4 regions of the Hymenobacter sp. UYP22 genome follow, and region 1 is predicted to be linked to each of the others. Evidence: riboswitches for the same ligand, from Rfam matches in the RefSeq annotation. Region 1 holds a riboswitch; each other region holds the start of a gene.
What was found. Region 1 has a riboswitch for S-adenosylmethionine ahead of ABIB60_RS02910 (amino acid permease). Riboswitches for the same ligand answer to the same signal wherever they lie in the genome.
Positions count from the first base shown of each region.

Region 2: linked by a shared signal. The riboswitch ahead of ABIB60_RS04210 (O-acetylhomoserine aminocarboxypropyltransferase/cysteine synthase family protein) and the one ahead of ABIB60_RS02910 (amino acid permease) in region 1 are both predicted to bind S-adenosylmethionine.
Region 3: linked by a shared signal. The riboswitch ahead of ABIB60_RS09550 (SusC/RagA family TonB-linked outer membrane protein) and the one ahead of ABIB60_RS02910 (amino acid permease) in region 1 are both predicted to bind S-adenosylmethionine.
Region 4: linked by a shared signal. The riboswitch ahead of metH (methionine synthase) and the one ahead of ABIB60_RS02910 (amino acid permease) in region 1 are both predicted to bind S-adenosylmethionine.

Region 1 is NZ_JBEPPK010000001.1:675,094-682,637, forward strand. It holds gene ABIB60_RS02905 (CPBP family intramembrane glutamic endopeptidase) at 1-410, opposite strand, end outside; gene ABIB60_RS02910 (amino acid permease) at 528-1,976, opposite strand; SAM riboswitch class I at 2,282-2,374, opposite strand; gene ABIB60_RS02915 (DUF4890 domain-containing protein) at 2,734-3,201, shown strand; gene ABIB60_RS02920 (EcsC family protein) at 3,346-4,083, opposite strand; gene ABIB60_RS02925 (SMI1/KNR4 family protein) at 4,080-4,562, opposite strand; gene ABIB60_RS02930 (Gfo/Idh/MocA family protein) at 4,559-5,590, opposite strand; gene ABIB60_RS02935 (M48 family metallopeptidase) at 5,753-6,475, shown strand; gene ABIB60_RS02940 (M48 family metalloprotease) at 6,575-7,384, opposite strand; gene ABIB60_RS02945 (DegT/DnrJ/EryC1/StrS family aminotransferase) at 7,496-7,544, opposite strand, start outside.
Region 2 is NZ_JBEPPK010000002.1:175,639-183,182, forward strand. It holds gene ABIB60_RS04195 (erythromycin esterase family protein) at 1-793, opposite strand, end outside; gene ABIB60_RS04200 (lipocalin family protein) at 923-1,342, opposite strand; gene ABIB60_RS04205 (LysM peptidoglycan-binding domain-containing protein) at 1,570-1,866, shown strand; SAM riboswitch class I at 2,223-2,336, shown strand; gene ABIB60_RS04210 (O-acetylhomoserine aminocarboxypropyltransferase/cysteine synthase family protein) at 2,719-4,098, shown strand; gene metX (homoserine O-acetyltransferase MetX) at 4,389-5,426, shown strand; gene ABIB60_RS04220 (homoserine dehydrogenase) at 5,416-6,681, shown strand; gene ABIB60_RS04225 (alpha/beta hydrolase) at 6,751-7,544, opposite strand, start outside.
Region 3 is NZ_JBEPPK010000004.1:234,288-241,831, reverse strand. It holds gene ABIB60_RS09560 (ATP-grasp domain-containing protein) at 1-319, opposite strand, end outside; gene ABIB60_RS09555 (RagB/SusD family nutrient uptake outer membrane protein) at 362-1,717, opposite strand; gene ABIB60_RS09550 (SusC/RagA family TonB-linked outer membrane protein) at 1,856-4,882, opposite strand; SAM riboswitch class I at 5,362-5,453, opposite strand; gene ABIB60_RS09545 (DUF5694 domain-containing protein) at 6,021-6,875, shown strand; gene ABIB60_RS09540 (hypothetical protein) at 6,889-7,544, opposite strand, start outside.
Region 4 is NZ_JBEPPK010000002.1:517,352-524,895, forward strand. It holds gene ABIB60_RS05655 (gluconate 2-dehydrogenase subunit 3 family protein) at 1-236, opposite strand, end outside; gene ABIB60_RS05660 (SDR family oxidoreductase) at 322-1,326, opposite strand; gene ABIB60_RS05665 (PA14 domain-containing protein) at 1,432-2,553, opposite strand; SAM riboswitch class I at 2,996-3,109, shown strand; gene metH (methionine synthase) at 3,183-6,917, shown strand; gene metF (methylenetetrahydrofolate reductase [NAD(P)H]) at 7,022-7,544, shown strand, end outside.

The sequences.
Region 1 (7,544 bases):
ACGACCGGCACTTTCATCAGTTCCCGGTAAGCTTCGCCGGAGGAGAACTTGGGCAGGTGCAGAAAATGAACCAGCGTCAGCACCATGTCGGCTGATACCACCAGCACCGGCAAGGCGAGCAGCAGCCAGCCGGGCACGTGGCCGTGCAGGTTGATACCGGGCCAGCGCACCTTCTGTTTCCACCAGAGAATCCCCAGCAAGCCAGCGTTGGTACCAACGCCCATGAGCAGCAGCGTAACGGGCCGGGTCATACCCAGCAGCTTCTCTCCGACCAGTAAAATGGGCACCCCAACCAGCAACGACAGTAGCAGATACCACCCCAAAAATGCCCAGCTTTCCTTGATAGTTGGATACACTGTAGCCGGCGGGCTGGGCGCCGCCACGGGCGCTTCGATAACAATAGATTCCACAGAAAAACTGAATAGAATGAGAGCCAAAGCTACGCGCAAGGAGCTCAGCAACGCAAACAGCCGAAACCTTACGGTCCCGGCTGCGGCAACAGGCTTACCTGCTAGCTTCTTTTCTTCCTATTCAGCTTTTGCCGGATTACCTAGCTTGCTGTGCTTGCGACCGTAGCCGAAGTAAATGGCCAGACCGATGGCCAGCCACACCGCCAGCCGCAGCCAGGTTTCCCAGGGCAAGGATACCATCATTACCACGCAGGTGAGAATACCCAGAATGGGCACCACTGGCACCCAGGGCGTGCGGAAGCCGCGCGGAGCATCTGGCTCCCGCTTGCGCATAATCAGAATACCCACGCACACCATCACGAAGGCCAGCAGTGTACCAATGCTCGTCATCTCACCCACCACGGAAATAGGCACGAAGCCCGCAAACAGGGCAATAAACAGGCCCAGCAGCAAGTTCGACTGCAGGGGCGTGCGGAAACGCTCATGAATGCGGGAGAACACCGGGGGCAGCAGCCCATCTTTGGCCATGCTGAAAAACACCCGGCTCTGACCCAGCAAATCCACCAGAATTACGGAGGTATAGCCGATGATGATAGCCAGAATGACAGCCGAGGACAACCAGGCGTACGGCGTTTTCTCGATGGCAATGGCCACGGGTGCGGCGCTGTTTTTAAACTCGGTGTAGTTGGCCAAACCAGTCATTACGTGCCCGAACAGTACGAACAGCACGGTGCAAATTAGCAGGGAGCCAATGATACCGATGGGCATGTTGCGCTGCGGATTCTTGGTTTCCTGCGCCATGGTGGCCACAATATCGAAGCCAATAAACACGAAAAACACCACCCCGGCCCCGCGCAAAATCCCGCTCCAGCCAAACTCCCCGAAGGTGCCGGTGTTCTGCGGAATGTAGGGCTGATAGTTGGTGGGGTCGATGTACTGCCAGCCCAAGCCGATAAACACCAGCACCACGGCCACCTTCAGCGTAACGACCAGCGCATTAAACCAGGCTGAGCCCGAGGTACCCCGAATGATAATCATGGTGATGGCCAGCACGATGAGCATGGCCGGCACGTTCACGAAGCCGTGCACCTCACTGCCATTGGCCAGCGTGGCCGTTTCAAAGGGCGACATGACCAGCTGCGGGGGCAGGTTAATGCCGTACTTACTGAGAAACTTAAGCAGGTACTGCGACCAGCTGATGGCCACCGTGGCCGCGCCTACTGAGTACTCCAGCACCAAATCCCAGCCAATAATCCAGGCAAACAGCTCACCCATGGTAGCGTAGGCGTAGGTGTAGGCGGAACCGGCTACTGGTACCATGGAGGCAAACTCGGCGTAGCACAGCGCCGAGAAGGCGCAGCCCACCGCCGCCACCACGAACGAAAGCGTAACGGCCGGGCCGGCGTTGTTGGCCGCCGCAATGCCAGTAAGTGAGAATAAGCCCGCTCCAATAATTACCCCAATGCCAATGGCAATGAGGTTGAAGCCGTTCAGACTTCGTTTGAGCGTTCCGGCGCCGGTTTCGGCCGCCTCCTGCCGCAGCAGTTCCAGTGATTTTCTAAGCATAAAAAGGTACGCCGGACTACGGCCCGGCAGGTCGTAAAAAAGAGGGAAGTAAGCAGATGAAGCGGGCCGCACTACGCTGAAACCGGCGCGGCCACGGGCGTCAGGCAACCAGCCCCAGGCCCGGCTCCGGCACAGTACTAGCAGAGAATAGCGGGCGGGCACCTGGCGGCGCACACGCTCTGGGCTACGGGCTAGCTACAACAACGCGGGCTACAACAGGCTGCGGCCGTACCCAAGGGGCACAAAATGGCGGCAGAAACGGCAACACGGGCTGGTAAGCAGGGCAAAAAGCGCACGGCAACTTGTTTTTATATGGTCAGGAATTGGCACCGTTCCGCAGCTTGCGGGTGGTTGCCGACGCGTCATCGAGCCTGTCTCTCAGCGCCTCTGTATAAAAACAATCCTTCGGCTAAAAAGAATTGATGCCGCAAAGGTAAAGCCGGATTGCTGCCCCCGCAAACAGAGCAAAAAACGGCCTCCATGCGCAGCCACTTCTCTAGTAGCTGCTATGTCAGGCATGGGCTGGAAACCCTACCTACTGACTGTCATCTTATGACACCCAAAGCCGTCTAAAAACCCGCGACGCAGGACGCAGACTGAGGTTTAATCGAAAAATTTAAATTTTTACGGGAGGCTGTTTTACCCTATTGGCACCAAAACTGGCACCGGACTTGCAAATGCTCCATCAGCAGCCCGCTTGCCAGTCCGGACGGTGGCGGGCCTCTCCACTCAACTACAACTCCTTCACCATAGCCTCATGAAAAAGCTCCTCGTTCTTCTGACCGCCTTCTCCTTGTCGGCCGCTGTGGCCTCGGCCCAAACCACTCCGGTGAAAGCCGCCCACGGCCAGCACATGAAAGGTGGAAAAATGCAGGGCACCAAAACTGCCAAAACCCCTGAGCAGCGCGCCGACCACGCCGCCCAAAGCCTAACCAAAAAGCTCGGACTTTCGGCCACCCAAACCCAGCAGGTGCGCCAGCTGCACCTCTCCCGGGCCCAGCAGATGCAGGCGCACAAAGCCCAGGCCGGCACAGCCGCCCCCGCCGACAGAAAGCAGCATCACGAGGCCATGAAGGCGGAGAAAGCCCAGTATGAAGCCCAGCTCAAGCAAATCCTGAGTGCCGACCAGTACGCCAAATACACCCAACTCCAAGCCGATAAAATGGCGAAGCACAAAGCGCACCGCCAGGGCATGAAGCCGGGCCTGAAACAAGGCAAAAGCTAGCCTCCCCTACTTTCTCTCTCCCAGCAGCCCCGATGGTTTCCGTCGGGGCTGTTTGTTGGTGAGGAGGCGTAGCCATGCTGCGTTGGAGCATAGGGAGGCTGCCTGGGTCCGTTGTTCCAGCGGCAACCACGAAGGACCACGTTTCTACGCCTGATCCGGCAAACGGCCCTGCTCGGCAAACCAGCGCAGGCGGTAACACATAATGGCCGTTTCGCCGAGCTGCACGAGTAGGCGGTAGTTGGCCACCGCGCCCACGGCAGCCCCTATCACCGGCACCAGTTGGGCCAGTTTCGCCAGGTCAATATAGTCGCGGTACTCCTGCTGGAAGATGCGCCAGTCAAATGATTCGGCCGTCATGGTGGCTTCCGTGGTGGGCCAATCGGCGAGTTGCCGGTAGGTTTCGCGGCGGGTGTACTGGCTGCTGAAGGCTAGTTGGAAGATGTGCAGCAGATACAGCCGCTCGGGGAAGCTGCGTACATCGTGGCCGTACAGGGCGGCAATGTCAAACAGCAGTTTGAGTTTGATGCCTAGTAGCAGCGGAAAATCGGCGAGGCCCAACAGAAAGCCGCCGGCCCCGGTTACGCCGCCTTCCAGGGCCGCCGTGTTTCGGTATGCCCGGATGCGCGCCCGTACCCGCTCTTCCCGCTCCTCCAGTGTACCCTCCGGCACCGGCCGCTGGGTGGTATACGTGGAGCCAAACAGTACGCCCTGCACCATTTTCTGGATAGCCACGGTAATGGCCACATGCACTTTTTCCGGCAGCAGCGCATTCAGCCGCGCCTGCACCCGCCGCGTTACGCGGTTCAGGAGCGTGGGCTTTTGCTGCATGCGGCGCTGCCAGGCGCGCAGTTCGGCTAGGGCTTTTTGGTCAGCGGGATTCATAACTCAGGAATGGCATTATATAATTCGTCGGCATCAGCTACGTATAGATCAACAAACTCACTAAATGAACCTGCCACAACCCTGTACCAGTTCGCAGCGGCAATTTCAACGACAGTACAACTGGCTTCTTGCTCCTCAAATAAAAGCCCGTACCACCAGCACTTATGCATATAGTCGGCGAACAGTAAGCATTTTCTGCCTTCCAGAGCCGGTATTGAAGGCTCCGGCATAAAGTCGGTTGATTGAGAATAAAGCTCTAATTCATTTAGCGAATAGAAGTAAAATCCATTCTCATCTGCACCAATTGAAGTATACGGGTCCATTCCATTCGTCCGCTCAAGATATAGCCGAAACTCATGTGGCAGCGTAATTCCCAGCTTTTCCTCAAATCGGTCTAACCCTGCAACTGAGCAGCCCGGTTGAGCGTGCAGCTTCTGCTTTTCCCAGTGCCCTAACAATTCATCTAGCCACCGCATCATTTCAGCGCGTACATGCGCTCTATCATTTCCACCACTTTCAGGCCTTCCAGCGCATTGGTGGTGGCCTGACCGCGCTGACGGAGGGTGTCCACCACGTTGTCGATGACGTGGACGTGGTTGGCGGCGGAGCCCTGGTAGTTGCCGTACTGGTTGGCCGGATTGGTAGGCGGCAACTCGGGCAGCTGGTAGTCCCGCAGATGACAATACTCCACTTTATCCATGTACTGCCCGCCGAGGCGCAGGCTGCCGTGCTCGGCTACCACCGTGAGGGAGCTTTCCAGGTTTCGGTCCCACACGGCGGTACTGTACTGCAGGGTGCCGCTGCCCCCGCCTACCAAGTCAAACAGAAGTAGGCCACTGTCCTCAAATTCGGTCAGGTGCTGATGGTTGAAGTTGCGGAAGCGGGCCGAGACGTTGGTGATGTCACCGAACACCCAGTACAGCAAATCCACGAAATGACTGAACTGCGTGAACAGGGTGCCGCCATCCAGGGCCCGGGTGCCGTGCCAGCTGCCAGGGGTGTAATACCGCTCGTCGCGGTTCCAGAAGCAGTTGAGCTGCACCAGATGTACTTGCCCGAGGCGGCCTTCGCTCACCACCTGCTTCAGCCAGGCCGCCGGGGGTGAGTAGCGGTTTTGCATCACCCCGAATACCAGCCGCCCGCTCTGCTGCGCGGTGTCAACCACTGCCTGCGCATCGGTGGTGCGCAACGCCATGGGTTTCTCAATGACGACGTGCAGGCCCGCCCGCAAGGCTTGCTGCGCCTGGGCCGCGTGCAGGCCGTTGGGAGTAGCTACGGTAAGCACTTCAGCGGCAGGCCCCTGGGCCAGGTACTCCTCCAGAGAAGCGTAGAACGGCACCCCCGGAAACGCGTGCGTTAGTTCGGCGGCCAGCTCCGGCCGGGCATCTACCAGGGCCACCAGCTGCGCCTCCGGGTGCCGGGCTACCAGCGCGGCGTGGCGGCGGCCAATGTGGCCTACGCCGCAGATAACAAAACGAACCGGGGAAAGAGCAGCGGAAACAGGCACTGGATACGAATTGAAGGATAGGGCCCGCAAACTGCGAAAAAACGGCCGGTTGTGCGCAGGTGCGGCGGGTTGCAGTACCAGATGAGTTGCCGCTGGAAGTGGCCTCGGCGGGGTAACTCGTGTACCTTCCTCCAGAGTTGCGGTTGTATCTTTCGAGTCCCTATGCCTATTACTACTATTGCCGGCCTCGAGATAGACCTTGTGCGCAAACGCATGCGCAGCCTGCGCCTGACGGTGTACGCTGGCGGCCGAATTCGGGTGGCCGTGCCGTTGCAAACCCCAACGGCAGCCATTGAGCAGTTTGTGGCCGCCCGCCACGCCTGGATTCAGAAGCACCAGCAGCAATTTGCCGCCCGGGAGCCACGGCCCAGCCTGCAGTACATTTCCGGCGAGCTACACCCGTACCTGGACAAGGCCTACGAGTTGCGCGTAACCAGCGCCCCCGGCCGCGCCCGGGTAACGCTGGATGAGGCTACTGCCCACCTGTACTTGCATGTACCAGCTGCCAGCACTGCGGCCCAGCGCGCCGCTGTACTGGCGGCCTGGTACCGGCAGCAGCTAAAACAGCTGATACCGGCGCTGTTACGGCAGTGGGAGCCAGTGGTGGGTAGGGAAGCGGCCAGTTGGGGAATTAAGCAGATGCGCACCCGCTGGGGTACCTGCAACATTGGGGCCCGCCGTATCTGGCTGAACCTGGAGCTAGCCAAACGCCCATTGCCCTGCCTCGAATACGTGGTGGTACATGAGCTGACCCACCTGCACGAGCGGCTACATAACGCCCGCTTTTGGAGCCTGATGGACCAGTTTATGCCCGACTGGCGCACGCACAAAACCGAGCTAAACCGCGTCCATCTGGCTCCTGGCACCCCCACCGACGCGGACTAAAACAGTCATTCCGGTCAAAGCCCGAAATCTGAGTAAACCGCATGATGGTGGTTCACTCAGATTTCGGGCTTTATCTGAAACAGCCAGTGACTCTAACAGCTACAGTATCCGCTTCAGCTCGTTAAAGTTAGCATTGCTAACGTTGCGGTTGGTGCATCCTAGCTGCTGCGCGTTTTTCTGGATGCTGGTAATGCGGGAGCCAGGGTTGGGGTGGGTGCTCATGAACTCGGGGGTACCGCCGCCGCCCTGTTTTTCGGCCTTGATGAAAAAGCCCGCCGCGCCGTCGCAGGCGTAGTAGCGGGTGCCGTTGAGGTAAATAGTGGAATACTTATCGGCTTCCACCTCGTAGGTGCGGCTGAATTTGAGTTGGCCCAAGCCCGCCGCAATCTGCACCAGCTGGCCCGAGGAGCGGTTGCCCAGCAGCAGCCCCAGCAGCAGGCTGGTACCGTATTGTTTCTGCAGCATCTGGGTGCTGTGTCGCCGGTCGGCGTGGGCAATTTCGTGGCCTAGTACCCCGGCCAGCTGGTTTTCATTATCCAGGAACTTCACCAGGCCCGTAAACACGTAAATGTGGCCGCCAGGGGTGGCAAAGGCATTCTGCGTAGCGTCATCCTTGATGAGCTTCACATCCCAGGGAAATTGAGTGCGGTATTTTACGTTGCCATTGTCCAGCACGCGCTTCACCACACCATCCAGCAACTGGTAAGCGCGGGCATTGCCAGCGCGGGTCATCAACTGCCCCTTGGCTTGGTACAAGGAGTCGGTTTGGCGCGCTACTTGGTTGCCCAAGGCAATATCCTGATCAATGGAAAACAGGCTGAAGCCCTGAGCCGGCTTGGTAACGGCGGCAGTAGTAAGTGCCGCCACGCCGGCCAGCGGCAGCAGCAGCGTCAGAAAAGAACGGCGCATGAGAGAGGACTTAGGTCGGGAAAAGAAATACTGATACGGTAAAAAGAAAAAACGGTGCCAAAACGCTCCAGCCCGCCTGCACCACACCCCCAATTACAACCTTATTGCTCCTTAAACCGCCCATTTCCGAATAGTTTCTGCCACATACTCCACTTGCTCG
Region 2 (7,544 bases), on a different contig from region 1:
TGGCCGAATCTTTGGCACCAGGGTCGTTGGAGGCGTAGTCCTGGGCCAGGGCCTGTATACTCCGCAACTGTTGCAACCAGAAACCAGCCCGCTCCCGGCGTTTAGCGTCCGGGCCAGCGGCTACTTTATCCAGGATTTTTCGCGCCTTGCCAAGCTGCATCTTGAAGAAAACCAGCTGGTGCGAAGGAGGAAAGATGTTGTGCTCTCCCATTGTGCTGATGCACTCATCCAGGTAGTCGTAGGCAATATCGGAGCTACCTTTTTCGGGTCTCAGAAAGGTTTCCAGGTCGTCCAGCATATCATCGTGCCCCCAGCCCACCTGCGAGTCGAAGCCGGCTACGTGCAGCTTGCCCTTGCCCAGCAGCGGCAGCAGCGCCTGAAACTCCTGGGTTTCCGTCCAGACCGGGTACACGGAAGCGGCAATGGCGGCCGGAACCGGAGCGCCCGCCTGAATTGCCCGCTCGGCCTGATCTAACGGATATAGGCTGCTTTCAAACGCCACGGTGGTAAAGCCCATGCGCTCCGCCAGAAACCGGATCAACCGGACTTTGGCCTCGGTAGCCGTACCCACGCCATGGGTGGGCTCGCCCAGCATGACTACCCGCGCCGGACCAATTTCCTGCCGTAAAAACTCCAGGTCACTTAAGTCAGCGTCCGTTGGGTTGATGGTGCGCACCGGGTAGGTTTTGATTGGCGCAACGGCCGCCGTAGTACCGGGCGCATTTTGGGCCAGTAGCGGCCCGGCAAGCATACTTAGCAAGCCACTCAGGGCCAGCATTCGGATAGAAAACATAGGAACAATAGTATGTAGTTGATCAGCAAGCTACATACTTCCGGTAAAATGCATCAAAAAAGCCCTTCTGCACTGGGCAGAAGGGCTTTTTTGAGTTTTTTGGACTGCTATACAAACCTAGCAGCGGGGTTATTCTTTTTCGAGTTTCAGCTCAGCACCGGTAGGAGCTTTGAGCGTCAGCTTGTCATCGGTGAGGGTAACTACATCAAACGTGTTGCTTTGGGCAGCGCCGTCGGGAGTCATGGTGATTTTTTTACCAGCTTGGTCGAAATCGTACTTACCGTTTACGGCACCAGCGGCGGAGGTCATGTTGTACTGGCCGTTGGCGAAGAAGGTGATACGCTCGTCTTCCTGCGCATCAGTCTGCTTTACTTTGTCGCCGGTGGAGCTCAGCTCCTTGTCGGTTTTCCATACTTTGCTTTGGGCACCGTACAGCATATTTACACCTTCTACTTTGCCCTCTTTGCTGCCGCAGGATGCAGCCGTGAAGAGAACCAACAACACCAGCAGGCTGGCCAGGAGGCGGAAGGGAGAGGTCAGGGTTTTCATGGGGAGAGTGAATAGGGTGAAGGATGTGGCAAACTCAACGGCGCAACGGCCGATAATGCGTCTAGTACGGAACCCCGCCGCAAGATGTTTGCCCGGCGGATGCCTGCTCCAGCGGAACATAGTGCAGCTACAACCTAATGTCTGCCACGGCGTAAGAAGCATCTGACTGACTGCCAACCCGGCCGAACGTCGGTGCTTCCCCTCCCACTCTTAACGATTCTACTCCTATGGGACTGTTTGATTTTCTCTCGAACGACGGCGAAAAGAAACCTGTTGAGCCAGCCGCCAAACCTGCCGCCGGTGGTGCTACCGACTTTTTCGGCAACGCCAACCAGCCCGCCGCTACCGAAGGCGAAACCTATACCGTAGTAAGCGGTGATTCCCTTTCGAAAATTGCCCGCAACCACTACGGCGACGGCACCAAGTGGCACCAGATTTATGAGGCCAATAAAGGCATCATTGGCTCCGACCCTGACAAGATTGAAGTAGGCCAGGTGCTTACCCTGCCCAAAGCTTCCAGCTAAGGTTAATTCTTTAAAATATGCAAGAAAGCCGCTCTTATAAGAGCGGCTTTTTTTGTGCGCCAGCCCCCTTGCTACTCGCAATAACTCAGCCTGGCTGTTCACTGGAGCTATTGGCTTATACAGATCAACTTAGTCACTGATTAACTTCGCCCGGCATATCTACCTTCTCTTTTATCTATATTACCCGCTTATTAACAATGTTTTACGCATAATCTCATCCGTTTATAAAACGACATTAGCCAGAAAAAATAATTTCAGCATTTTCCCCAATAATGCTTGCAGATATCAAATCTGCGTTTATACCTTTGCACTACCAACTCGGTACTCCTCCGCTCGCGGCGGGGAAGTTCTCATAGGATTTATACAGAAGTGGCGAGAGAACAGGCTCCCTGACCCACTGGCAACCTTCGACCGCGCGAAAGGTGCCAATTCCTGCCCGACCAGCCATCCGGCGGCGGGGCATATAACTCAGGAGTACCATGGAAAACACCCTCGCTTTCGCCTTTTCAGCCCCTACCGCCTCAGCCGCCATTGCGCCTGCTGTTTCGTCGTGGGTTTTTTGCGTTGCCCCGGCTGCCTCAGCCGCTACCGGCCGAATGCGAATGCGCTGCTGTAGCAGCGCGTGTTGTTGCTGTTGCTAGCCGCAAGCCCGGCCCCGCAGCCCTCTTCCCTCCCAGCCTAGCTTCGGCCCGAGCCGAAGGTGCCTGCTACTAGGCATCCGGCAGGCAACCCACGCGTTACCAACTTCATCGTCAACAATTTGGCATGAACAACGCGGCCTTATTCCCCTCGCGGCGGCTCTGCCTTTCAGGTTCTCTTCCTACCCCCAACGTCTTCAAACTCAGCCCTGCCATGTCCACGCAGAACTTCCATTTCGAGACCCTCCAACTCCACGCCGGCCAGCAGCCTGACCCCGTAACCGGTTCCCGCGCCGTACCCATTCACCAGACTACCAGCTACGTGTTCAGGAATGCTGAGCACGGCGCTAACCTGTTTGCCCTGAAGGAGTTTGGCAATATTTATACTCGCCTGATGAACCCGACTACCGACGTGTTCGAGCAGCGGGTGGCGGCGTTGGAAGGTGGTGTGGCAGCCCTGGCGGTATCCTCGGGGCAGGCAGCGCAGTTTATTGCCCTCAACAACATTTTGCAGGCCGGCGACAACTTTGTGAGCACCACGCACCTGTACGGCGGCACTTACAACCAGTTTAAAGTGGCCTTCAAGCGTTTAGGCGTTGAAGTCCGTTTTGCCGATGGCGACCAGCCCGCCAAGTTTGAGGCCCTGATTGATGAGAAGACCAAGGCTATTTACCTGGAAACCATCGGTAACCCCAGCTTCAGCATTCCTGATTTCGAGGCTATTGCCGCCATTGCCCGCAAGCACGATTTGCCGCTTATTGTGGACAATACGTTTGGGGCCGGCGGTTACCTGTTCCGTCCTTTGGAACACGGGGCCAACATTGTGGTGGAATCGGCCACGAAGTGGATTGGCGGCCACGGCACCAGTGTGGGTGGCGTAATTGTGGATGGAGGCACCTACGACTTCGGCAACGGCAAGTTCCCGCAGTTCACGGAGCCATCTGATGGGTACCACGGGCTGATTTTCAACGACGTATTCGGCAAAAACGGCCCGTTTGGCAACATCGCCTTTATCATCCGGGCCCGGGTAGAGGGGCTGCGCGACTTTGGCCCCTCGCAGAGCCCGTTCAACTCCTTCCTGCTGCTCCAAGGCCTGGAAACGTTGAGTCTGCGGGTGGAGCGCACCGTGGAAAACGCCCTGCGCGTGGCCAACTGGCTGGAGCAGCATCCGCAGGTGGAAGCCGTGAACTACCCTGGTCTGAAAAGCAGCCCCTACCACATCCTGGCCCAGAAATACCTGAAGCGCGGCTACGGTGGGGTACTCACTTTTGCCATCAAAGGCTCCAAGGAAACTGCCACCCAGTTCATTGATAACCTGAAGCTGGTCAGCCACCTGGCCAACGTAGGCGACGCCAAAACGCTCATCATTCAGCCCTCGGCTACTACCCACCAGCAGCTTTCGGAGCAGGAGCAACGCGCGGCCGGCGTGTCGCCCACGTTGTTGCGCCTATCGGTGGGCATTGAGCATTTTGAGGATATCCGGGCCGATTTGCAGCAGGCATTTGACGCGGTGCGCAACGCCGCCTCGCCCAACACCCACAGCACCCTACTGCCCGAACCCGAAACTGAACACGCTGCACCGCTGGAAGTGTAAAACTATGAGAGGGGTTGAAGCCGCCGAGGGCAGGTGAGAGAGCCATCGGCGGCACAACTTCCAGCACGCAGCGCGGGCCCCCATTCCCGGGCTTACGAGAGAGACTCCGGGAATAGCAGGGGTGCCCGCACCTAGCCGGGGCGGAGCCGGGTAGAATTCGACTCCGCCCGCGGGCTAGTTTTTGATTCATAGCATCTAGGTAAGATCAGAGCGTCATACTCCTTCAAGCTCAGCATGGTGGCTTTTTAGCCCCATCCTACCCTACTGCATTCCTTTAGTACTCCTACACAATGCCTTCCGAAGATTCCCACGTGTTTCGTCTGCCTCGGCCGCTGCGGCTGGAAAACGGGGCCGTGCTGCCGCACGTGGAGGTAACCTACCACACCTACGGGCAGCTGAGCCCCACCCGCGACAATGTGCTGTGGGTGTGCCATGCCCTCACGGCCAACTCCGATGTACAGGAGTGGTGGCCCGGTTTGGTAGGTCCTGGCTGTCATTTTGACCCGAGTGAGTGGTTTATCGTGTGCGCCAACGTGCTGGGCTCCTGCTACGGCACTACTGGTCCGCTCACCCCAGACCCCACCAGTGGGGAAGCCGCCTACCAGCAGTTTCCGCTTATTACCATCCGCGACATGGTGGCGGTGCACGAGGCGTTGCGGGAACACCTGGCCCTGACGCGTATCCATACCTTGCTTGGGGGCTCCTTGGGTGGGCAGCAGGCCGTGGAATGGGCCGTTCAGCGCCCGGCCGTATTTGAGAACTTACTACTGTTAGCTACCAGTGCCCGGCACTCGGCCTGGGGTGTTGCCTTCAATGAAGCTCAACGGCTGGCCATCTTCGCCGACCCAACCTACCAGCAGGCTACCCCGGCGGGCGGGGCGGCGGGTTTGCGGGCAGCGCGGGCCGTGGCCTTACTCAGCTACCGCAGCTACGGCGCCTACGGCAGTACCCAAACCGACCAGAACGAGGCCAAAATCACCGATTTTCTGGCCAGTTCTTACCAGCGTTACCAAGGCGACAAGCTGGTGTCCCGCTTCGATGCCTACAGCTACGTGACGCTCAGCCACGCCATGGACTCGCACAATGTGGGGCGGGGCCGGGGCAGCGTGCAGGCGGCGCTGGGCCGCATCCGGGCCCGCACGCTGGTGGTGGGCGTTACCTCCGATGTGCTGTTTCCGCCCCAGGAGCAGCAGGAGTTGGCGCGCTACATCAAAGGGGCCATGTACGCCGAGATGGACTCGCAGTACGGCCACGATGGCTTTCTGATTGAAACCGCTCAAATCACTCATTTCCTCGAACGATTCTACGTCCAGACGTATGTCCACTAACCTTGCTTCCCTACCCGTTTCCGTTGTTTCTGCCCCTGCCCAAGCGTGGCGGGTTGGTTTGATTGGATTTGGCTGCGTAGGCCAGGGCTTGTACGATATTCTGCAGCAGCACCCGGAAAGCAGCTTCGTTATCAGCCGCATTGCCGTAAAAACCCCGCACAAAGCCCGCCCCTTGCCCGCCGAGCGGTTTGAGTTTGACGCCCAGGCGCTGCTTATCGATGATTCCCTGGACGTGCTGGTGGAACTCATTGATGATGCCGACACGGCATTTCGGCTGGTGAGCGAGGCGTTGCGCCGGGGCCGCCGCGTAGTGACGGCCAACAAGGCTATGCTGGCTCGCCACTTGCCCGAGCTGGTGCAGCTGCAGCGCACCGGGCAGGGCACGTTGCTGTATGAAGCGGCCGTATGCGGCAGTATCCCCATTATCCGGACGCTGGACGCCTATTTTGGGCAGGAGCCGCTGCGCCGCCTCACGGGTATTCTGAACGGCTCCTCCAACTACGTGCTCACGCGCATGGGTGAGGATGGCTCCGACTACACGCCGGCGTTGCGGGAAGCCCAGCACAAAGGCTTCGCCGAAACCGACCCGACCCTAGATATGGCCGCTTTCGACCCGCGCTCCAAAGCCGTGCTACTAGCTGCTCACGCCTATGGCTCCTTCCTGAACCCGGAGGAAGTGCTGAATTTGGGCATTGAGAGCATCAGTGCGGTGGATATTGCCTTTGCTGCCAGCCAGGGCCAGAAAATTAAAGTAGTAGCCGGCCTGCAGCGCCTGGCCGATGGCCGCATAACCGCCCTGGTAACGCCGCAGCTAGTAGGCCCTGAGTCGCCGCTGTATAGTGTTGACCATGAGTTCAATGGTGTAGTGTTGGAAGCCGATTTTGCCGGGGAGCAGTTTCTGCGGGGGCGTGGGGCCGGCGGGCACCCCACCGGCTCGGCCGTACTGGCCGATTTGGTTGCGCTGCGCCAGGGCTTCGCTTACCATTACCCCAAAGCCGCTACCCCCGCCGAATACGCCTCCGACCTGGAAGTAGAAATTTACCTGCGCACCGATGAGGACCGCCTCATTGACCTACTCGACTTCAGCGAAATTTCGGAGGAAGCTGATGAGGACGAGTACGTAGTCGGCTACGTGGCCCTGGCCAACCTCATCCGTCACCGCGACACGCTGCGCAAATACGGCGCGTTCATCGTGCGCACCGGCCGCCTCCGCCCCGTCAGCAATGAGGTGTTGGTAGCCGAGGTCTTAGCATAACCTCACGTTTTTCGAGAATCATTTATCGGGTGTTCTGCTACCTCCTCAGAGTAGCGGGGCACCCGGTTTTTACTGAGGCGGCCCAACTCCAGCAGCTTCCGGAGTTGTAGGTTGTGGGCGCGTCTGTACAGAATCTGATTCGGTTTTTAGCAAAGCAGGCCGCCATTCCAGGGCCGGTTGAGGAGGTAGTATGGCTATGCGCCGAGGTAAAAGCAGGGCAGTAACCTGGGCTTCACGGCGCGGACTCAAGGCCGCTGCTAGCAGGGGGCCAGGTGCCCCGTTTCCCAGCAACGGCCGCAGGAAGTCGCGCATGGCCACGAAAGCCGAGTCGATGTAGGTAGGCTCGAAGGAATACGGCACGTGGCCGGCTCCGCGCAGGCGGCGCAGCACGTTGGGTACGCCCACGGCGTTGGCGCGCACGCGCAGGGCCCCGCTGCCGTATACCAGCTGGGCCGGTAGCTGCGCCCCAATGGTGCCTTTGCCGTAGGGCACCAACCCGTCGCGGGTGCCGTGCACACTGCACAGCGGAGGGTCGCCGGCCTCCAGCCAAGTAGCCCTGGCCAGCGCCCCACACAGGTTTACTACCCCCCGGGGCCGGCTGCTGAATTTGGCATTTCCCCCCGTGCCTTCCAGTCCGCCCAGGGCGGCCACATCCAGGTAAGCGGGCACTTCCGAGGCCTTGTTGAGGTAGCCGGTTTGCAGCGCCATGAAGCCTCCGGCCGAGGATCCGCCCACAAACACGTACTGCGGATGCACCCGGAACTTGTGGGCCGTAGCGGCATCGTGACGGAAAAAGCGCACGGCGGCCCGCATATCCTGCGTAGCCCGAATAGCCGCCCGGCCAATGCCCACGGTATCAAACG
Region 3 (7,544 bases), on a different contig from region 1:
GGCTGAGCTGCCGGGCCTTGTTGGTTTCGATGGCCGTAGCCGCCGAGCCGTTGATAATGCGCGTGCCGATGCGCTCCAGGTGGGTGGCGTAGCCGGCCGTATGGAAAATGCCCTGGCCGTGCCCGCGCAGGTAGGCCGAGGAGCTCATGCGGTTTACCACCAGCGAGTAGCGGCTCTCTGTTTCCGAGGGGTCGAAGAGGTGGTGGGCGGCGTCAATTTTCTCGTAGGGCAGGCCGCGGCGGTCCAGCTCCGCAAACAGCGGCTTAAACCATTCGGGGTGCTCGAAATAAATACCGATGGGCTTGGGTGAATTTGCCATGGGATGGAAAATGTGAGAGAAGAAAAAAATGGTGGAATCAGGTTAATAGCCGGGATTCTGCTCTAGGTCGGGGTCGGCTACCAGGTCATTGAAGGGCAGAGGGAATATCCAGCGGCGCTGGTCGGTAACGCCAAGCACGGCCCCGGCCCGGCCGGTGCGCACCAAGTCAAACCACCGGTCGGCCTCGAAGGCAAACTCCACCCGCCGCTCGTTCTCAATAGCGAGTAGCAGAGCGTCGGCAGTAGCGGCGGTGCTGGCCGGCACTCCGGCACGGTTGCGCACGGCGTTCAGGTCGGTCAGGGCATCGGTGAGCTTGCCTTGCTTGGCGCGGGCCTCGGCCCGGATAAGGTACTGCTCGGCCAGGCGCAGCACGTAGCTAGGGTCGTCGCGCTGAGCTGAGCGGCTGTAGAGGTTGCCGTAGGTGACGTTGCTGCCGGCAATAACCGTGGTAGCCAGCAGGGCTGAGCGGCTGCCGCCCACGGTGGGGTCGTTGAGCAGGGCAATGGCGGCCGGTACGGGCTGAAAGTTAAACTGTCCGCCCAGGGCGCTCGGGAACCAGTTGTTCCACATGGAGTTGGCGTCGGAATTGCTGAACGTCAGCTCAAACACCGATTCCCGGCTCAGGAAGGGTGCCGTGGAAATGGTCCGGTAAGGTGTTACCAAGCCGTAATTGCTGCTCCCGATTACCTGAGTGGCGTAGGCTTCAGCATCGGCCCATTGCTGGCGGTAGAGGTGCAGGCGGGCCCGGAGGGCGCGGGCGGCGGCCTTTACGGCCCGGTTGCGAGTGGCAGCCTCGGGCAGTAAGTTTTCGGCCTGAGTTAGGTCGGCCAGCACCTGGTCGTAGGTTTGCTCGCGGGTGCTGCGCCGGATTCCCCGGCCGTTTTCCTTGGTGCGGGTGGGCGTGAGCACCAGCGGTACTCCACCCCAGCCCCGGCCCAAATCAAAGTACACCAGGGCCCGCAGGAAGTAAGCCTCGCCCAGTAGCTGGTTTTTCTCGGTTGCCGTCAGCAGCGGGTCACTGATGCCGGGTAGGGCTGCCAGCACGTTGTTGGCCCCGTTCACGGCCTGGTACATCTGGGTCCAGGCCTCGGTAATGAGCACGTTGTCGGCGCTGAGCTGGTTCTGGTCAATCTGCAGAAACTGGTTCAGCGTACCATTGAAGCGCACATTCTCGCCGGGCAGAAAACCCAGCACCGGCCAGTTGAGCTGATAGTAGGCCTGCACCCGGTCATACACGCCGATGGTGGCGGAGCGGGCACTGCTGGCATCGGTAATGGCCTGGTCGTCGGGGAGCTGCTGCACCGGCGTGGGGTCCAGCAGGTCGTTGCAAGCCGAAATGCTCAGGGTAAAAGCACCCAGCACGGCGGCAAACAGCAAGTGGTATAGCGAAGATTTCATCGAAGTCGGATTCTGAAAACAGGGTGTACTGTCATGCTGAGCGCAGCCGAAGCATCTCTGCCGCTGGCTAACTCAATCGTGTGGACGAAGCGGTAGAGATGCTTCGGCTGCGCTCAGCATGACGGGCTTATATCTTGGTTATAAGCCCACCGTGAGGCCCACCTGGAAGGTGCGGGGCTGGGGCACGGTGGCCCAGTCGAAGTTTTTGGTGTTGCTCACCCCGCTCTGGGAGTTCACCTCGGGGTCCAGGCCGGAGTAGGGCGTGATGGTGAAGAGGTTGGCGGCCTGCACGTACACGCGCAGGGAGTTGAGGCGGGCCCGGCCTACTACCTGCTGGGGCACCGTGTAGCCCAGCGAAATGGTGCGTAGGCGCAGAAAGGAGCCATCCTCCAGGTACCGGTCGCTCAGGTTCTGCACCACGCCGCCGTAGTTGTTGGAGGCCGGGTTGGTAGTCAGGCGCGGAATGTTGGTGATGTCGCCGGGCTTCTGCCAACGGTCCAGCTGTTCGCGCAGGTAGCCGATGTTGCTCTGCGTGCCACCGTGCACCAGGAAGAAGCGGTTCATGTTCATGATTTTCGCGCCTTGCTCGAAGTTCAGGGTGAAGCCAAAATCCAGGCCTTTGTAGCTCACCGAGTTGGTTACGCCCCCGAAATAGTTGGGCCAGGCGTTGCCCACCAGCTGGCGGTCGGCCACCGAAATCTGCCCGTCGCCATTCACGTCCTTGTACTGGGCGTCGCCGGTTTCGGGGTTCACGCCGGTTTGGTGATAAAGCCAGAAGGAATAGAGCGGAGCTCCCTCTTCGAGCCGGAATATGTCGCGGGAGCCGGAGGTAATGGGCGCGGCCAGCTTCTCGATGCGGTTCACATTGCGGGCCACGTTGGCGGTAGTGCTCCACTGCACGGCCGAGGTGCGGGGCAGCCAGTTGGCCGTTAGCTGCACCTCGAAGCCCTTGTTGCTCACGGCCCCGTAGTTTTCCACCACTGAGGCAAAACCCGTTTTGCGCGGCACCGGCACGTTCAGCAGCAGACCCGAGGTGTACTTGTCGTAGTAATTCAGCTCCAGCAGCAGGCGGTTTTGCAGCACAGCTGCATCCAGGCCTACGTTCCACTGCCGGGTGCTTTCCCAGCTCAAATTGGGGTTGGCCAGCTGAAGGGGGGCGGTACCGGGCAAATCGAGGTAGTTGGCCCCGCCCTGCACCAGCCCGCGGGCGGCAAAGTCGCTGATGCCGGCCTGGTTGCCCGTTTTGCCCAAGCTGCCGCGCAGCTTCAGCTCCTGAAACACGTTCAGGTTCCGGATAAACTCTTCCTCGCTCAGGCGCCAGCCCAGGCCCACGGCCGGGAAGTAGCCCCAGCGGTTGTCGGCCCCGAAGCGGGAGGATGCGTCGGCCCGCAAGCTCACATCGGCGGTATAGCGCTGCTTAAAGCTGTAGGTAGCTTTGCCGAAGAAGGATAACAGCCCGGCCTGGGAGCGGGACGAGGAACCCGTTTGGGTAGCGGCCGAGGCAATGCTGGTCAAATCATTGCTGGGGAACTGCTGGCCCGAGAGGCTGGTGCGCTGGAAGGTGTTTTTCTGGATGGTATTGCCCACCAGGGCCTGCAACGAATGGTCCTCGCCGAAATCCACCGAGTAGTTCAAAGTCTGCTCGTTGAGCAGAGTGATGTCGCGGGATAGGAAGGAAGTAGCCGTGCCCCGGGGCTGCCCGGCCAGGATGAGCGTGTTGTTGAAGTTGTTCTCGTACATGTCGTTGAAGTCGATGCTCCAACTGCTGCGCAGGGTCAGGTGCTTGCCGAATTGGTACTGCCCATACACATTTGAGATGACGCGGGAGCCCACCGCATCGTTGTTCAGATTGTCAATCAGGGCCTGGTGATTATCGAAGGAGCCGTACTTGGCGTAAGTGCCGTCGGGGTTGTAAATTGGCAGGTTGGTGCGCGGAAATAGGGCCGAGTTGATGACGCCCACCGGGTTGTTGTCGTTGCTGCTCACGTTGCGGTGGGTGCGCGTGAGGGCCGTACTGGTTCCAATGCGCAGCCTATCGGTCACGGAGTTATCCAGGTTCACGCGCAGGCTAAACCGGTCGAAGTTGGTAGGCTTGGCAATGCTTTCCTGCCGGAAATAGCCGCCTCCGATGTAGAACTGCGTTTTAGCCGAGCCCCCGGCCGCCGACAGCTCGTAGCTCTGGGTCTGGGCCGTGCGGAACACATCAGAAAGCCGGTCGTAGGTTTGCTGCTCCTCGGGTAGGCCGCGCCCCCCGGCGGCCACTGGGCGGTAGGGCAGCTGGGCGGGGTTGCCGCCGTCGTTCAGAAACCGCTCGTTTTCCAGCTGAGCCAGCTCCGGGCCGTTCACCAGCTCGTACTGTTTGGGCGCCTTCGACCAGCCGTGGTAGGTGTTGAAGGTGATGCGGGTTTTGTCGCCGGCCTTGCCGCGCTTGGTCTGGATGAGCACCACCCCATTGGCCCCGCGCGACCCATAGATGGCCGTGGCGTTGGCGTCCTTCAGGATTTCGATGCTCTCGATATCCTGGGGGTTGATGTCGGCCAGCGGGTTGCTGGATACCTGGTTGCCCAGGCCGGTGGCAATCAGGTTGGTGTTGTTGATGAACACCCCGTCCACCACGTACAGGGGGTCGTTGCTGGCATTCACGGAGTTGCTGCCCCGGATGCGGATGAACACCCCGCCGCCCGGCACCCCCGAGTTGGCCGATACCTGCACGCCGGGCGCTTTGCCCTGCAACAGCTGGTCGGGGCTGGCCGCCGGAATGTCCTTCAGCGCATCACCCTTCACCGAGCTGATAGCGCTGGTCAGGGTCTTGCGGTTTTGCTCGCTGTAGCCCGTCACCACCACCTCCGATAGTTGCTTCACGTCGGCTTTCAGGGCCACACGCACCGGGCCGGCGGAAGCATCCACGGTCTGGCTTTCGTAGCCAATGGCGCTAACTGTTAGGGTGCTGCTACCAGGCGGTAGGGTCAGCGAAAAAGTGCCATCGGGGCCGGTAGAGGCGCCTACGGTGGTGCCTTGGACCACCACCGTAACGCCCGGCAAGGGGCTGCGGTCCGTGGCATCTACGATGGTGCCGGTTATGGAGGAGGCGGCCGTCTGGGCGAAACTCGCCGGGGCCAGGCCTGCCACCACTGCTGGCACCGCCAGAAGGGTAGAGGATTTCATACTGCAGAAAAAGCAAGGGATGAGCATGCGCAGCCGTAACAGCAGCCTACTCGGGGGCTGCGCGGGCGCGTTGGGAGGTGAATACCAAAGAGGGCAAAAACCCTGGGGTAAAACTTCCGCTCCTACACCCAGCTTGTGCACAGCCGGGGGCCAGTAGGCCGGCAAGGGGCCGGTGGAACTAGCAGTTTGCGGAGAAAGGAAGTAGGGAGGATCAGGCTATTCCAGAGGCCGAAGCAGTCGGCGCACAGAAAAACCCCGCGGGCATGGTGGGCCCGGGTACGGCGTAGAACAGTGGCGCGCTACCGCTCCGCTCTACCGGCAAGCAAAAAGCAAGAAAGGGTAACCCTATGCCTTAGCAGCCCATGCCCACCATCCGCATACAGACGGCGCCACGCATCAGGCCACAACATCCATGCTGTACGGATGCGCGGGTACGGGTACTGCTGGGGGTGCTGGTGAAGGACTTCACGGCGTTGTTGTTTTTATATGGTCAGGACTTGGCACCGTTCCGGATGTTCCGGGGGTTGTCGGCGGTTCATCGAGCCTGTCTCTCCGCGCCTCTGTATAAAAACAATCCTTTGTGGGGTAAAGAATTGATGTTGCAAATGTACTGGCGCGCTTTTCGAAAAACCAAATTTTTGTTTCAGCGCCGGCTATTAGGGCAACAGTTCCACCTGGGCGTTCGTGCTCAAAATATTCCTTTTTGCTTATTTTAAGCGCTATTTAGGTGTTATAAATACCTGCTTTGTGGGTCTGATTGCCGCAGTTTTTCAATGAAATTATTCTGCTTTAAGAGCCGTCGGGCAACGTTTTGGCAAGCAGCAGGCGTCCTCTGGGCCAGCAGCTGCCAGCAACTGGCTTGTACCCGGCGGGCTCAAGCCAGTTGCTGACATACGCACCGGCCCGCGGGCCAGCAGCTGATTATCCGACCATTGATTGTAACTCGCGCTTCTAGAGCGTGTGGACAGTCGACGAAATGTTTTACATAGCACGTCATGCAGAGCGCAGCGAAGCATCTCGCGTGCTGATGTTGCGAGGGTAAGCAGACTTCCGCACACGAGATGCTTCGCTGCGCTCTGCATGACGTTCCTTCGGCGCGACTGTTCACATAGCCTAGCCGATTATCTACTTGCCATTCATGAAGAAAACCTGTCTTTCCATCCTGTTTGCCGCTTTTTCTTACGCCAGCTTGGCCCAGAAGCCCACCACCGAGGTTATGGTTGTGGGCTGCGACCATCTGAACCAGATTTACAAAGCCGATAAGCCCACCACCGATGTGCTGACGCCCCAAGGCCAGCAGAATATCAGCCGCTTCACGGCCGCCATTGCCAACTACCAACCCGATATGCTGGTGGTAGAAGCCCTGCCCGAGGAGCAGCCCCGCCTCGACAGCCTCTACGCCCTGTACCGCCAGGGTAAGCTGGACCTGGCCACCCTGCCCGGCGGCCGCAGTGAGATTTACCAGGTGGCGTTCCGGTTGGGCAAGCAGCTGCAACTGCCCAAAATTTACTGCGCCAATGCCCCGGGCGGTACATCGCAGGGTATTTTGCGCACCGGCCAGAATATTGAGGTATACCAGCAGGCTGGCGCGGAGCTGAGCAAAGTAGCCGGCGCCAAAAGGGCCGCGCTGGAAGATGGGAGCTTGCCCCTGTACCGGTACCTGGCCGCCATCAACCAGCCGGAGCTGTACAACCTGGTGTACCGGCTGCGCTACGTGACGCCCGCCCGGGTAATGAACAGCCGCTTCACCAACCCCGATGCGGCCGTGGATACGGCCTTCGTAAACCCCCGCTACATTGGGGCGGAGTTGATTTCGGTGTTCAAAAACCGGGACTATAAAATCTACTCCAACATCGTCACGCAGGCCTTGCAGAGCCGCCCGCAGCGGGTGCTGGCGCTGTTCGGGGCCGCGCACATCGGCTCCCTGCAAAGCATCTTCGCCAGTGACCCGGAGTTTCGGGTGATGGAGTCGCGGAAGTACCTGAAGAAGTAAGCCAATGGTTGTGCTATTGGCGTCGGCCATCAGAGCAGGTGAGTATATTCTTTGCCACCTGTTGAAAGAAAGGCATGCGGTGGCGTGAGGCAAATTCCTGAACTGAAATCTGCAGCCGGGATACCTCCGCACTGTCTGTAGTGAAATGCAACCCAGTTAGCCACAGATACACTTGATAGTAATCAAGTAGCCAAGTGTGCGTGTCTAGGGTAAATAGGGCTTGCAGGCCTTCTGGTCTGGTAGTTGTTTGGCCGGTACGCAAATGAGCTACCGCCTCAAAAGCCCGCAGTAGCTCGGCGTATACATTCTGTTGTAGGGCAGCTACCGTTGGAAATGCCGCCCACGTTGTGGCTATCCAATCAGTCAGAGCGGCAAACTGCTGAGTAAGGAATAGTGCCTCCGCTACCAGAAAATGATAACCGGCCGGAAAGAGATTATAAAAATCAGGTAAGGCTGGCGAGGGCAGAGTAGGCTGCGGAATGCTAGCTGCTTCCTGCTGCAACTGCTGCAACAGCGCGTTTGATAATGGCTGATTAGGCGCTTCATACCAAGCTGCCATTATCTGGGCAAACGCTCGTCGTCCCCGGGGAAAGGCGTGCGTTTTGGGGGGCACAGGTAAGGCTAGTAGCAACGGCAGGCGCGTCTGCCAGGCGGCGGTATCTTCGGCCA
Region 4 (7,544 bases), on a different contig from region 1:
CGGCCTTCCGCCAGCCGCTTATCCACGTTCGGGGCCAGCTCAATGGGCGCTTCCCGTTCGGGCTGGGGGAAAAGGCGGGCAGCCACGGCCCGTAACAACTGGTAGGTATCGGCGTCGAAAAACTGCGGCACATAGTTTGTCGAAATAGTGAGCCGGGCTTCCAGCGCCGCTTTGGTGGCGGGCGTCACATGCTCGGAATCAAGCAGCGCCCGGACGGTGCCTTGGGGATATTTCATAGGGGTGAGGTGGAGAGTTTGCGAACTTGTGAAAGGCAGCTGCTGGCCAACGGCGCTTCGCAACTTCACCGCTTCACCCGTTTACTTATTGGTCGCTGCTCATTTTGCCGCCGGTAACGTGCACCAGGGAGCCAGTCATAAAGGAGCCGTCCTGGGAGGCCAGCAGCACGTAGGCAGGAGCCAGCTCCTCAGGCTGACCAGGGCGGGCCAGGGCCACCTCGTAGCCAAATTTTTCCACCTCCTCCCGGGGCATGGTGCCGGGAATGTTGGGCGTCCAGACGGGGCCGGGCACCACGCAATTCACCCGGATACCCTTTTCTCCCAGATAAGTAGCTAGGCTTTTGGTAAGGGCATGAATGGCCGACTTCGTGCAGGCGTAATCCACCAGAATAGGAATGCCAGTGAGGCCTACAATGCTGCCGGTGTTGATGATGCAGTCGTCCTGCTTGAAGTGAGGAATGGCGGCTTGCGCCATCCAGATGTAGCCGAGAATGTTAGTATCGAACGTGCGGCGGATTTGCTCCTCCGAAATATCCTCGAACTTCTCCTGGGCCATCTGGAAGGCCGCGTTATTGACCAGAATGTTGAGGCCACCTAACTCGGCGCGGGTGCGGCGCACGGCTTGCTTGCACTGTTCCGGGTCACGCACATCCAGCTGCAGCAGAATGCACCGGCGCTGCTGAGCTTCTATTAGCCGTTTGGTTTCCTCGGCATCTTCCACGTTTTCGTTGAAGAGAACAGCCACGTGAGCTCCTTCCATGGCAAACGCCACTGCTACCGCCCGCCCAATGCCCGAGTCGGCACCGGTTATGAGGGCAATTTTATCCTGCAGCTTGCCAGCCGCCCGGTAGGTACTGAAGCTCATGCCGGGCTGCAGCTTCATGTCGGCCTGTTTGGCGGGGTAGGGCAGCGTTTGGGCGTGCTGCTTCATGTCCTTGGCCGTGGGGCGTTTCACGGGCTCAGGCACTTCGGCGGCAACTTTGGACGCCTGTTTGGCGGCGGGCGTAGCGGCCGTTTTGGCGGCTTTGGCGGGAATAGGATTTGCGGGAGTGGCGTCTTGTTTAGGAGTCGCAGCTTTCTTTGCAGCCATAGCGGAAGTGGTAAGGAATAGTGCTGAGCTTATGCCTTACGCGAAACTGCTGAGGTTGTTGAGCCTTGGCCAAATTGATGTACGTACACGCGGCAGCTCAGGCTATTACTGCACTATTACTTCCACCCGACGGTTTCGAGGCCTCTGCTCTGGCTGGCGGTTATCGGCCACCGGCCGGGTTCCCCCGTAGCCCACGGCCGTCAGCCGCACCGAATCGATACCCTGCCGGACCAAGTAGCGACGTACCACTTGGGCCCGCTGCTGGGAGAGGCGCAGGTTCAGGTGGGCCTCGCCCACGTTATCGGTATGGCCGGCCACTTCCAGGCGCAGAGCGGGCTGACGGCGCAGGGTCTGGGCCAGTTCGTTGAGCATGGGCTGGCTCGAAGGCAGCAGCTCGGCGGTGCTCTGGGTGAAGTACAGGTTGGGTAGTTCCACGGCCGCGCCTTTGGCCAGGTTGCCCAGCTCCGCCAGCGCCGGCCGGTCATTCTTAGGCGGGCGCGGCCGGCTGGCCACGACGGGCCGGGGAGTTGGTTTGGTAGTCAGAACGGGCGTGGGTTTTGGCAACGGTGCGGGCGTGGGGCGCGGGCGGTACCCGATGACCAGGGCCGCCTTTACAGGCGTAGACTTGATACGGCCCCGCCGGGCGACCAGATAGGCCGCCGAATCAGCAGCGTTGGTGAGTTTAACCCGCACTGGCCGCGCCGACCAGAGGTAGCGCGTTGGAATGGGCTGAACGTTGGATTGGCTACCGAAGAAATCCACCATCGACGCGTCGGGCCGCTGCCAGGCCAGCAGCAGCCGGGAGTCCAGCGCGTTCTGATAATACTCCACCCGCAGCGCATAGCGCTTCCCGGCCTCCATCCGCACGCGGGCCTGTCCCTTGGTAAAGTACTGGTCGCGCCAGGAGTCGAACAGCAGCTGGTTGTCCAGCCACACCCGCACGCCGTCGTCCACGGTCAGGTGCAGCACGTACTGGCCCGTCACGGGGGCTTCCAGAAACCCCGTCCAGCGCACCGAGAAATGCTCGGCCGGCACGCCCGGGGCGGGCGGCAGCTTGCGCCACTCAAAATCCAGCTGGTTGTCAATGCGCGTCAGTACGGCCCGCTCGAAATTCTGTCCCCGGTAATACGTGCCCGTCAGGCCGCGCGGCGTCAGGGTCTGGGCGGGGCTGAGGAGCGGTGCCAGGAGCAGGGCGGCAACCCCGGCGGCATAGGATAGTGGTAGCATGATAAAAGCGGAAGTGATAAGGAAGACCCAAGCTAGGCAAACTGCCTTTCATTTCAACGAAGCACTCAGCGCATCATTGTCCCATTCCACCAAACGCCCTGCTCTGCCGGCCCGGGCATAGGCCGGGCCCGGCCAAGACAGCAGACGCCGCCCCCCCTCGCCTGCCCAGTTCAACTCGGCGGCCCACTCCTGCGTACACCCCGGTACCTCTCCCGTAACTAACAAACCACCCCATCCCATGGCTGACAAGAAAGAAACCTCCGCCAAAAAAGACCCCTGCTGGAAAGGCTACGAGCAAGCCGGTACCAAGAAGAAAGACGGTAAAACCGTGCCCAACTGCATCAAAAAGGACTAGCTACCTCACTACTCCTTGCTTAGAGCCCGGCCGTGCCAACGGCCGGGCTTGTTGTTTTTAGCGGCTTGCGCTGTATCTTCGCTGTGTTACTTATCCAGAAAGACCGAGGGATTGGGCCCAATGACGTCTTAGCAACCTGAAATAAAACAAGGTGCTAACTCCCTTTTCAAGGCCTTTGCGGGCCTTGAAAGAAGATAAGTACGGAACCGGCCTCCGCGCCCGGCTCTTTCTGGATAGGCACTTTTCGCCGCTGATTTTCCTTAGAAGAGCCGATATGCCGACCGTTCTCACCGCCTCCGCCCGCCCCGACTCGCCCCTCTACGACATTCTGCGCCAGCGCGTCCTGGTGCTGGACGGCGCCATGGGCACCATGATTCAGCGCCACCCGCTGACCGAGGAGGACTTCCGGGGCACCCGTTTCGCCGACCACTCGCACCCCTTGCGCGGCAATAACGACCTGCTTAGCCTCACCCGCCCCGACATCATCAAGGGCATCCACGCCGAGTACTTTGCCGCCGGGGCCGACATGGTGGAAACCAACACGTTCAGCGGCACCACCATTGCCCAAGCCGACTACGCGCTGGAACACGTGGTATATGAGTTGAACTACGAGTCAGCTCGGCTGGCCAAGGAAGCCGCCGACGAGTTTACCGCTCAGAATCCGGCCAAGCCACGCTTTGTAGCCGGGGCCATTGGCCCCACCAACCGCACGGCCTCCCTCTCGCCCGACGTCAACCGCCCTGGCTTCCGCGCCGTGACCTTTGACGAGCTGGCCACCGCTTACCACGAGCAGGTGCGCGGCCTGATTGACGGCGGCTCCGACGCGCTGCTCATCGAAACCATCTTCGACACGCTCAACGCCAAAGCCGCGCTGTACGCGGTGCAGAAGTTCTTCGACGAAGGTGGCCGGGTGGTGCCCGTCATGATTTCCGGTACCATTACGGATGCCTCGGGCCGCACGCTGAGCGGGCAGACGGTAGAAGCTTTCTGGAATTCCATTCGCCACCTGCCGCTGCTGAGTGTGGGGTTGAACTGCGCCCTCGGGGCCGACCAGCTCAAGGTGTACATCAAGGAGTTGAGCCGTATTGCCGACGTACACATTTCCGCTTACCCCAACGCCGGTTTGCCCAACGCTTTTGGCGGCTACGACGAGTCGGCGCAGGAGTTTGCGGGCGTGGTAGAAGGCTACCTCTCCGACCGGCTCGTGACGGTGGTGGGCGGCTGTTGCGGGACCACGCCCCAGCACATTGCCGAGCTAGCCAAGCTGGCCGAAAAGTACGAGCCGCGCCCCTTGCCGGAAGTGCCCCAGGCCACCCGCCTGAGCGGGTTGGAGCCGTTCGGCATCACCGGGGAAAGCCTATTTGTGAACGTGGGTGAGCGGTGCAACGTGACCGGTAGCCGCGCTTTCGCCCGCCTCATCCGTACCGGTGCCTACGAGCAAGCCCTGCAAGTAGCCCGCGACCAGGTGGAAGGCGGTGCTCAGGTGATTGACGTGAACATGGACGAAGGCATGCTGGATTCCGAGCAGGCCATGACCACGTTCCTGAACCTCATTGCCTCGGAGCCCGACATTTCGCGGGTGCCGATTATGATTGACTCCTCGAAGTGGAGCGTGCTAGAAGCCGGCCTGAAATGCGTGCAGGGCAAGAGCATCGTCAACTCCATTTCGCTGAAGGAAGGCGAGGAAGTGTTCAAGCAGCGCGCCCGCACCGTGCGCCAATACGGCGCGGCCGTGGTGGTTATGGCCTTCGACGAAAACGGCCAGGCTGACTCCTACGAGAAGCGCATCGAAATCTGCCAGCGCAGCTACGACATTCTGGTGAACGAAGTCGGGTTTCCGGCCGAGGATATCATCTTCGACCCCAACATCCTGACCGTGGGCACCGGTATGGAGGAACACCGCAACTACGCGCTGGACTTCATCGAAGCCGTCCGTTGGATCAAGCAGAATCTGCCCGGCGCCCTCACCAGCGGCGGCGTCAGCAACATCAGCTTCTCGTACCGCGGCAACGATGTGGTGCGTGAGGCCATGCACTCGTCGTTCCTGTACCACGCCATTCGGGCCGGCCTGGATATGGGCATAGTGAACCCCAGCCAGCTGGCCGTGTACGACGAGGTGCCCAAGGACCTACTGGAACTGGTGGAAGACGTGCTGCTTAACCGCCGCCCCGATGCCACCGAGCGCCTCGTGGACTTCGCCGACACGGTGAAGCAGAAAGACAAAGTGGAAGTGGTGGCCGACGCCTGGCGCAGTTTGCCGGTGAAGGAACGCCTGCAACACGCTCTGATAAAAGGTCTTACTGAGTTTATCGACCAGGATACCGAGGAGGTGCGGCAGCTGGTAGGCCGCCCGCTGGAGGTGATTGAAGGCCCATTGATGGCCGGTATGAACGTGGTGGGTGACCTATTTGGCGCCGGCAAGATGTTCCTGCCCCAAGTGGTGAAATCGGCCCGCGTGATGAAGAAAGCCGTAGCCTATCTGGAGCCCTACCTGCTGGCCGACAAGCAAAGCGGCGACCGGCAAACCGCCGGCAAAATCCTGCTGGCCACCGTGAAAGGCGACGTGCACGACATCGGCAAGAACATCGTGGGCGTGGTGCTGGCCTGCAACAACTTCGACATTGTGGACCTGGGCGTGATGGTGCCGCTGGAAACCATCCTCGACGAAGCCCAGAAGCAGCAGGTAGATGTCATCGGGCTAAGTGGCCTGATTACGCCGAGCTTGGATGAAATGGTGTACGTAGCGCAGGAAATGGAGAAGCGCGGCCTCAAAACCCCACTGCTCATTGGCGGTGCCACTACCTCGCGCCTGCACGCCGCCGTGAAGATTGCCCCCAACTACAGCGGCCCCATCGTGCACGTGAATGATGCCTCCCGCTCGGTGGGCGTTGCCGCCGCGCTGCTGGGTTCCGCCGATGTCGAGTACGCCCGCACCGTGCGTGAGGAGTACCGCCAGCTCCGTGAAGACTACGCCGGCCGCCAGCGCGAGAAAAACTACCTCACCATTGAAGCCGCCCGCGAAAATGGCTTCAAGGCCGACTGGGAAACCACGCCCATCGTGAAGCCGACTTTCCTGGGCACCAAAACCCTGGAAGACTACGACTTGGCCGAGCTAGCCGAATACATTGACTGGACGCCGTTCTTTCAGACATGGGAGCTGAAAGGCCGTTACCCCCGCATCCTCACCGACGAGAATGTGGGCGAGGCCGCCACCCAACTCTTCAACGACGCGCAAGCCATGCTCAAGCGCATCATTGAGGAGAAGCAGCTCACGGCCCGCGCCGTGCTGGGGTTCTGGCCCGCCAACACCGTCGGCTACGACACGGTGCAGGTGTTCAAGGACGATACCCGCCAGGAAGTGCAAACCGAGTTTTTCACCCTGCGCCAGCAAAGCGAAAAAGCGGCCGGCGTGCCCAACCTAGCTTTCTCTGACTTTGTGGCGCCGCGCGAAACCGGTCGGGCCGACTACATCGGGGGCTTTGCCGTGACGGCGGGTATTGGCATCGAGAAACACCTGGAGCGGTTTGAGGCCGAGCACGATGACTATTCCAGCATCATGATGAAGGCCCTGGCCGACCGCCTCGCCGAAGCCTTTGCCGAGCGCCTGCACCAGCGCGTGCGGGAGGAGTTCTGGGGCTATGACCCGGCCGAAAACCTGTCTAACGAAGACCTCATTCAGGAGAAATACAAGGGCGTGCGGCCCGCTCCCGGCTACCCCGGCTGCCCCGACCACACCGAGAAAATCACCTTGTTTGAGTTGCTCGACGCGGAAACCAAAACCGGCATCCGCCTCACCGAAAACCTGGCCATGTACCCGGCCTCCTCAGTGAGCGGCCTGTACTACGCCCACCCCGACTCCCGCTACTTCGGGCTTGGCCGTATTGGTCAAGACCAGGTAGCCGACATAGCCGAGCGCAAGCACATGCCCCTGCCGGAACTGGAACGCTGGCTGATGCCTAACCTGAATTATGAGCCGGCGGCTGTGCCTGTCCCGACATCCCAAGGCTGAAGCCCTGGGCTACGCAGCGCGCATTTCCGCCCTCCAATAATCTCATCAATCCTAGCCCGCTGACTAGCCCAGGGCTTCAGCCCTGGGAGACTCGCGCCAGCAGTATGAAAGTAACCGAACACCTGACCCGGGCCAACGGCAAAACGCTGTTTTCCTTCGAGGTCCTACCCCCCAAAAAGGGCGAAAATATTCAGAACCTGTTTTCGAATATTGAGCCCCTGATGGAGTTCAAGCCGCCGTTTATTGACGTTACGTACCACCGCGAGGAGTATGTGTACCGGCAGCACCTCAACGGCCTGTTGGAAAAGAAAACGGTGCGCAAGCGGCCGGGCACAGTTGGCATTTGCGCTGCCATCAAAAACCGCTTCGACGTGGATACGGTGCCCCACCTAATTTGCGGTGGCTTCTCGAAGGAAGAAACCGAAAATGCCCTGATCGACCTACACTTCCTCGGTATCGACAACGTGCTGGCCCTGCGCGGCGACCCCATTAAATCGGAGGGTGTGTTCAAGGCCCACCCGGATGGGCACGGCTACGCCTGCGACTTAATCGGGCAGGTGGCCGACCTCAACAAGGGGGCGTACCTGGATGAGGAGCAGGATGATGTGTGGGCTACCAACTTCTGTA